Regions from separate parts of the Pantoea sp. X-Soil-YNGN-775 genome, predicted to be linked through region 2. Evidence: predicted binding sites of a transcription regulator. Region 2 holds the regulator's gene; the other holds the start of a gene.
What was found. The regulator PhoB, encoded in region 2, activates phosphate uptake and scavenging genes when phosphate is short. The targets are predictions, from matches to a motif close to CTGTCATAAAACTGNCNNAT.
Positions count from the first base shown of each region.

Region 1: a site for PhoB is predicted at 2,529-2,548, ahead of pitA (inorganic phosphate transporter PitA). Genes of this name have one in related genera too.

Region 1 is NZ_AP035945.1:3,992,671-3,996,810, forward strand. It holds gene AC6I8I_RS18790 (hypothetical protein) at 1-2, opposite strand, end outside; gene AC6I8I_RS18795 (aldo/keto reductase) at 287-1,273, shown strand; gene AC6I8I_RS18800 (BaiN/RdsA family NAD(P)/FAD-dependent oxidoreductase) at 1,283-2,467, opposite strand; gene pitA (inorganic phosphate transporter PitA) at 2,711-4,140, shown strand, end outside.
Region 2 is NZ_AP035945.1:939,004-943,143, reverse strand. It holds gene AC6I8I_RS04275 (PstS family phosphate ABC transporter substrate-binding protein) at 130-1,050, opposite strand; gene phoR (phosphate regulon sensor histidine kinase PhoR) at 1,063-2,382, opposite strand; gene phoB (phosphate response regulator transcription factor PhoB) at 2,397-3,086, opposite strand; gene sbcD (exonuclease subunit SbcD) at 3,282-4,140, shown strand, end outside.

The DNA of each region.
Region 1 (4,140 bases), 1.2 Mb from region 2:
ATGGCGATCCACTTATCTGGTTAAAAGAGAAAGTATGTGACCGAAACGACACTCTCGCCTGGTTAATTTCAGGTGAAATTTCTTAAAATCAATTAATTAGCGAAGCGGCTATCGTTCATCTCCGGCCGCATTTTGCCGAAATAGCCAGCATAACCAGTAGATTGGCAGCGTCGCCTGCCCTTTTCCGCTTCGCAGTCTGTGACCGGGCTTCATCCCTTCTTCGCCGGTTAACGCTAAGCTCAATTTTTGTCAGCTTACTGTCACCCCTGTATTGAGGAAGATTCAGATGAAACAACGCACGTTAGGTCGTACCGGTCAGCGCGTCTCGGAGATTGGCTTTGGCGCATGGGCGATTGGCGGGACCTGGGGAGAAGTCAGTCAGCAGGATGCCGAGGCCGCGCTGCACGCGGCGCTGGATGCTGGCATCACCTTTATTGATACTGCCGATGTGTATGGTGACGGCCGCTCTGAAAAGATTATCGCCGGGGTGCTGAATCAGCGGGGTGGTGAACGTCCGTTTGTGGCGACCAAGCTGGGCCGGCGTCTCTCGCCGCACGTTGCTGACGGTTATAACGCCAGCAACCTCAACGCGTTTGTTGACCGCTCGCGTGAGAACCTGCAAACCGACACGCTGGATTTAGTGCAGCTTCACTGCCCGCCAACCGAGGTCTATTACAATCCGGAGGTGTTTGCAGTGATGGATGAGATGGTTGCCGCCGGGAAAATTCGTCATTACGGCGTGTCGGTAGAAAAAGTCGAAGAGGGACTGAAGGCGCTGGAATTTCCCAACGTCTCATCCATTCAGCTGATCTACAACATCTTCCGCCAGCGTCCGGCGGAACTGCTGCTGCGAGAGGCGAAACGGCGTAATGTCGGGATTATCGCCCGCGTCCCGCTGGCATCCGGCTTGCTGACCGGAAAAATGGGCCCGGACAGCCAGTTTGCTGCCGACGACCACCGCGCTTTCAACCGCAATGGCGAAGCCTTCGATAAAGGCGAAACCTTTTCCGGCGTACCGTATGAGGTGGCGCTGGAGGCGGTAGAGGAGATTCGTCGTTACGTGCCGGGCGACATCAGCATGGCGATGCTGGCGCTGCGCTGGATCCTGATGAACGACGATGTCAGCGTGGTGATCCCCGGCGCGAAAAATCGCCAGCAGGCGGCAGACAATGCCCGCGCCAGCAGCGTTGACGCGCTGTCTGACCAGACTATGGCGGCGCTGCAGCAGATTTATCAGGCGAAGATTGCGCCTTACGTGCATCAGCGCTGGTAGTCGTACGATTTACAACGCCTGGGCGCACGCCCAGGCGGAACTCCACGCCCACTGGAAGTTATATCCCCCCAGCCAGCCGGTCACATCCACCACTTCACCAATGAAATAGAGGCCCGGCACCGTCCGCGCTTCCATGGTTTTCGAAGAGAGCTGGCTGGTATCCACCCCGCCCAGCGTCACTTCGGCAGTGCGATAGCCTTCGGTTCCGTTCGGCTGAATACGCCAGGCGTGCAGCGTCTGCACCAACTCTGCCTGCTGCTTGCTGTTGAGCTGCTTCAGAGTGATATCCGGCACCACCTTCAGCGTTTGCAGCACTTCCACCAGCCGTTTCGGCAGAATTTTTGCCAGGCTGTTCTTCAGGCTAAGGTTCGGATGCGCCTCACGCTGAACGGTCAGAAAGGCATCAAGCGGCGTGGCAGGCGACAGATCGATGGTGACGAACTCACCCGGCAGCCAGTAGCTGGAGATCTGCAACACCGCCGGGCCAGAGAGCCCACGGTGGGTAAACAGCATCGCCTCTTTAAAGCGGGTGCCGTCCTGCGCGTCGATGGTGGTTTCCAGTGCTACGCCGGACAGCGTCTGCAGCTGTTCCAGCAGCGGCTTATGCAGGGTAAACGGCACCAGCGCAGCGCGCGTCGGGAAAACAGTCAGACCAAACTGTTCAGCAATTTTATAGCCAAACGGCGACGCGCCCAGGCCGGGCATCGACAGGCCGCCGCTGGCAATCACCAGTTTTTCCGCCTGCACCGTGCTGCCGTTCAGTTGCAGGGTGTAGCCGCTGTCGTCACGCGTCACGTTCAGTACTTCACTGCGTAACCGCAGCGTCACCTGGCCCTTTTCACACTCGGCCAGCAGCAGATCGACAATCTGCTGGGCGGAATCGTCACAAAACAGCTGGCCGAGGGTTTTCTCATGCCAGGCGATCTGGTGACGATTAACCAGATCGATAAAGTCCCACTGGGTATAACGCGCCAGCGCCGACTTACAGAAATGGGGGTTATGTGACAGATAGGCTGCCGGTTCGGTGTACAGATTGGTGAAGTTGCAGCGCCCGCCGCCTGACATCAGGATCTTACGTCCCGGCTTTTTGCCGTTATCCAGCAGCAATACGCGACGCCCGCGCTGTCCGGCCTGGGCGGCACAGAACAGCCCTGCGGCCCCGGCACCAATGATGATAACGTCAAACTGTTCCACGGCGGTTTACTCACTTAATCGGAAAGGCGCAGATTGTAGTGATCTGCTCACTGAGACGCCAGTGTCAAAAATTTGCCGTAAATGTGTCATAATGTAACTGACTAATATCTGGGCCTTTTTACCCCTTTAACCCGGCTACGTTACTGCTAAAGGTCAAATTAAGGCTATATTTTCCTTTCCCATACAGCACGTTGTCGCGGATAATGCGCCGCGTTCATGTCCTCCAAAAATGGCGTAACGTTTATGCTACATCTGTTTGCTGGTCTAGACCTCAGTACTGGCCTGTTATTGGTTCTTGCCCTGCTGTTTGTATTGTTTTACGAAGCAATCAACGGCTTCCACGACACGGCCAACGCAGTTGCGACGGTCATCTATACGCGTGCCATGCGTGCCCAGCTTGCTGTGGTTATGGCTGGCGTGTTTAACTTCTTTGGCGTGCTACTCGGTGGATTGAGTGTCGCCTATGCCATTGTTCATATGCTCCCCACCGATCTGTTGTTGAATGTTGGATCGGCTCACGGTCTCGCCATGGTGTTTTCTATGCTGCTGGCGGCGATTATCTGGAATCTCGGCACCTGGTATCTGGGTCTGCCGGCGTCCAGCTCCCATACCCTGATCGGCGCCATTATTGGTATCGGTCTGACCAACGCCCTGATGACCGGTACCTCGGTGGTTGATGCGCTCAACATCCCGAAAGTGCTGAACATCTTCCTGTCTCTGATCCTGTCGCCGATTATCGGCCTGGTGATTGCCGGTGGCCTGATCTTTATTCTGCGTCGTTACTGGAGCAGCACTAAAAAACGTGCCCGCATTCATATGACGCCAGCCGACCGCGAAAAGATCGACGGCAAGAAAAAGCCGCCGTTCTGGACCCGCATCGCCCTGATTGTTTCGGCGATCGGCGTCAGCTATTCGCATGGCGCGAATGACGGCCAGAAAGGCATTGGTCTGATCATGCTGGTGTTGATTGGCGTGGCACCGGCCGGCTTCGTGGTGAACATGAATGCCTCAGGCTACGACATCACCCGCACCCGCGATGCGGTTAATCATCTGGAGCAGTATTATCAGCAGCACAACGCTTCGCTGACGCATATTATCCAGATGGCACCGCCTAAGCTGCCAACGCCGGAAGAAGTGCCATCCACCAGCCCGCAGGAGTTCCACTGTGACAGCGCCCGCGCGTTACAGGCGGTTCAGCGCGCACAGGTGTTGCTGAATAACCTGCAAAGTTACGATCAGCTGACGGTCGAACAGCGCGGCCAGATGCGTCGCCTGCTGCTGTGTATCTCAGACACGGCGGACAAAGCGGCCAGGCTGCCGGAAACCACCCCGGACGACAAACGCTTCCTTAACAAGCTGAAAAGCGATCTGCTTGGCACCATCGAGTATGCGCCAATCTGGATTATCGTTGCGGTCGCGTTAGCGCTGGGCATCGGCACCATGATTGGCTGGCGTCGTGTTGCCACCACCATTGGTGAGAAGATTGGTAAAAAAGGCATGACCTATGCGCAGGGAATGTCAGCCCAGGTTACGGCAGCGCTCTCTATCGGCGTCGCCAGCTATACCGGGATGCCGGTTTCCACCACCCACATCCTCTCTTCGTCAGTCGCCGGTACCATGCTGGTTGACGGCGGCGGATTGCAGAGCCGGACCATCAAAAACATCGCCATGGC
Region 2 (4,140 bases):
GTGCCGGTCGCGGATAAGCAAAGCCATACGCGCCTGAAGACGATCGGTTAAACGCCGCGCGCCGGTCAAGCACATGCAGAACGCGCGCCTGAAGATGATCGATTAAGCGTGATGCCTGCCTGAAAAGGGTTAATTAAGCGCCGCGCGCGCCTGCGCCATCTGGCTATCAGAGAGCGGCAGATATCCCGCCTCGCTGACCCGTCGCTGTCCCTGCACCGAGAGCACCTGCTGCAGGAACGCTGCCACCAGCGGCGGCAATGGCTGACCCGGCGCCTTGTTGACGTACAGATAGAGCGGACGGGCCCACGGATAACGACCACTGCGGATCGCCTCTGCGTCGGGTGCTACAGCCTCACCCCGAGGGTTCACCACCGCCAGCATTTTTACGCCGCTGAGATGGAAGCCAAAACTGGCGTAACCGATGCTGCGTGGATTGCCGGCCACCGCCTGTACCACCGCTGCCGAACCGGGAAATTCGGCTACGTCATTGCGAAAATCGCCCTGACAGAGCGCCTGCTGCTTGAAGAATCCCCAGGTGCCGGACGCCGAGTTGCGTCCGTAGCGCTGGATCGGTCGGCGGACCCACTCAGATGCCTGCGTGCCGAGATCGCCCCAGCGTTGCGGCACCGATGTCGCGCCACACAGGCGGGTAATCGAGAAAATGGCGTCGAGCTGACGCGGCGTAATCTGCTGCAGCGGATTGCGTTGATTAACCACCACCACCAGCGCATCCATCGCTACCGGTACCGCCAGCGGAGGATAACCATAGCGCGCTTCAAACGCCTGCCGTTCATCCGCCTGCATCGGGCGGCTCATTGGTCCAAGCTGCGCCGCACCGGCAGCCAGCGCAGTCGGCGCGGTCGACGAACCGGAAGCCTGCACCTGCACATTGACGCCCGGAGCCTGCCGGCTGAAATCCTCGCCCCACAGCGTCATCAGGTAGCCCAGCGTATCGGACCCGACGCTGCTGAGGTTGCCCGACAGCGTGCCGGACTGGGCCAGCGCCATGCCTGGCAATAAAATGACCATCAACAAAACAAGTGCGCGCATCAAGCAGATCCGTCAGCCATTAATGGAAGCATTCTCCTGCATCCCACTGCTGACAATCAACCTTGCCGGCAGGGTAAAGGTAAAACAGGTCTCCTGATGCGGCACGCTGGTGATATCCAGCCGCGCATTATGGTGGCTCAGGGCATGTTTCACGATCGCCAGCCCCAGCCCGCTGCCGCCGGTCGCCCGCGATCGCGCCTTATCGACCCGGTAGAAACGCTCGGTGAGACGGGGAATATGTTCAGCCGCGATGCCCGGCCCGTTATCGCACACCCGAAACGTTGCGCCCTGCTTGCTGCGCAGCCAGCTGATATCAATGCGCGTGCCCTCCGGCGTATGATTTACCGCGTTGTAGACCAGGTTGGAGATGGCGCTGCGCAGCTGTTCATCGTTGCCGAACACTTTCAGATGCGGATCGGTATGGAAATGGATGTCGTGACGTCCGCCGCTCAGGGTGGCGGCCTCATGCTGCAGCAGCCGGAGCATCACCGGCACATCAACCTTCTCTTTCAGATCGATCGCCGGCGCAGCTTCAATCCGCGACAGCGTCAGCAGCTGTTTAACCAGGCTATCCATGCGGCGCGTCTGCTCTGACATGGTATGCAGCGCCTTACCGCGTGAACGCTCGTTCATCACCGAGTCATTCATCATCTCCAGATAGCCCTGCAGCACCGTCAGCGGGGTGCGCAGTTCATGGCTGACGTTGGCAAAGAAGTTACGCCGCGCCCCCTCCAGCTGATGCATCTGAGTGACGTCACGCGCCACCAGCAGCCACTGGCCTTCACTGTAGGGCATAACGCGAAATTCCATGTGGTACTGGTTATTCAGCACCAGCGTCAGCGGTTTGTCGAAGTCACGCTGGCGGATATAGCGCGAGAATTCCGGATAGCGCAGCAGGTTAAGGATGTTCTGGCCATTATCTTCTGGCCAGCGTAGCCCGAGATGCTGTTGTGCCAGCCCGTTGCACCAGAAAATGGTGCCCTCTTCGGTGGTGAGGATCACCGCATCCGGCAGCGACTCGGCGCCGCTGCGAAAGCGTTTAATCAGGTTGCCGAGTTCGCGCCGCCGCCGCCGGTTGCGTAACTGCATCTGGTAGAGCCCGTAAAACAGCGGTTCCCAGCTGGCCCGCCCGGCTGGCGGCGTCATGGTACGATCGAGCCACAACCAGTGCGACAGGCGCATCAGGTTGTGGAAATGCCACAGCAGCACCGCCAGCACGCTCAGCAACAGCAGCCACGGCAGATAACCGAACAGCAGGCCAAGCAGCAGCGCAGGCAGACACGCCAGCAGCAGTTCTGACAGTAATCTCTTCCAGGAGAGGCGTTCCAGCACGGTGAAAACTCCGTTTAGTAGCGGGCAGAGAAACGATACCCTGTTCCACGGACGGTTTGTACCATGCGATCGTGGCCGGAGACTTCCAGCGCTTTACGTAAACGGCGAATGTGAACATCGACGGTGCGATCTTCGACATACACGTTGGTGCCCCAGACGTGGTTCAGCAGCTGTTCGCGGCTATAAACCCGCTCCGGGTGGGTCATAAAGAAGTGCAGCAGTTTATATTCGGTAGGGCCCATTTCCAGCGGCGTGGTTTCCGACATCACCCGGTGCGAGGAGGGATCCAGGCTCAGTCCCTGCATCTCAATCACCTCTTCCACCGCCATCGGTGAAATACGGCGCATGACGGCTTTGATGCGCGCCATCAGCTCTTTTGGCGAGAACGGCTTGGTGATGTAATCGTCAGCGCCGACTTCCAGCCCGCGCACCCGGTCCTCTTCTTCACCGCGGGCGGTGAGCATCATCACCGGAATATCGCGGGTCATCGCTTCGCGTTTCAGATGCTTAATAAACTGAATGCCGCTGCCGCCGGGTAACATCCAGTCCAGCAGAATCAGATCGGGCCAGGGTTCAATCAGCTTACCCACTGCGCTGTCATAATCTTCCGCCTCAATTGGCTGATAGTCGTTCTGCTCCAGAACAAAGCACAACATTTCACGGATTGGGGCTTCATCTTCCACAACCAAAATGCGCTTAGCCATTATTACTCCTGCTGATATGACGGCTGTCACTGAGATTCGCGGCGCCATTATGCGTCAGATTTGTGACACTTTTATGAAAAACATACCCGCTCATTCAGGCCAGTGGTAATCAATTATGACCGCGCAGCGACAATTTTTCGCTTTGGCCACAGAGCCAGTATAATCGCCGGGCGAATTACAACGGCAGGGAGTTTTATGCGCATCATTCATACTGCGGACTGGCATCTGGGGCAGTTCTTTTACAACAAGAGTCGGGCAGCGGAACATCAGGCGTTTCTCGACTGGTTGTTGATCCAGATCGAACAGCATCAGGTGGATGCGTTAATCGTGGCGGGCGATCTGTTCGATACCGGCACCCCGCCCAGCTACGCGCGCGAAATGTTCAACCGCTTTGTGGTGGCGCTGCAGCCCAGCGGCTGTCAGCTGATTGTGCTGGCGGGCAATCACGACTCGGTGGCGACGCTCAATGAGTCATGCGAACTGCTCGCCTGCCTGAATACCCGGGTGATCGCCACGCCCGAGGCCAACAGCGATGTGCTGCTGCTCACCACCCGTCAGGGCGCGCCGGGCGTGCTGCTGTGCGCCATTCCATATCTGCGGCCGCGCGACATCCTGCGCAGCCGCGCCGGCCAGTCCGGACGCGACAAGCAGACCTCGCTGCTGGAGGCGATTGCTCATCATTATCAGCAGCGCGTGGCTGCCGCGCGGGCGCTGGACCCGGCTCTGCCAATCGTGGCCACCGGCCATCTCACCACCGTCGGCGTCAGCCAGAGCGACTCGGTACGTGACATCTATATCGGCACGCTGGACGCCTTTCCGGCCGCCGCCTTTCCTGAGGTCGATTACATCGCGCTCGGCCACATTCATCGCGCTCAGCGGGTAGCGGGCACCGAGCACATCCGTTACAGCGGCTCGCCGATTGCACTCAGTTTTGATGAACTGGGCAGTGAAAAAAGCGTCTTCCTGCTGGACTTCACCCCGCGCGGTTTGCAAACGGTGACGCCGCTGGTGGTGCCGCAGGTGCAGCCGATGCAGGTACTGAAAGGCTCACTGG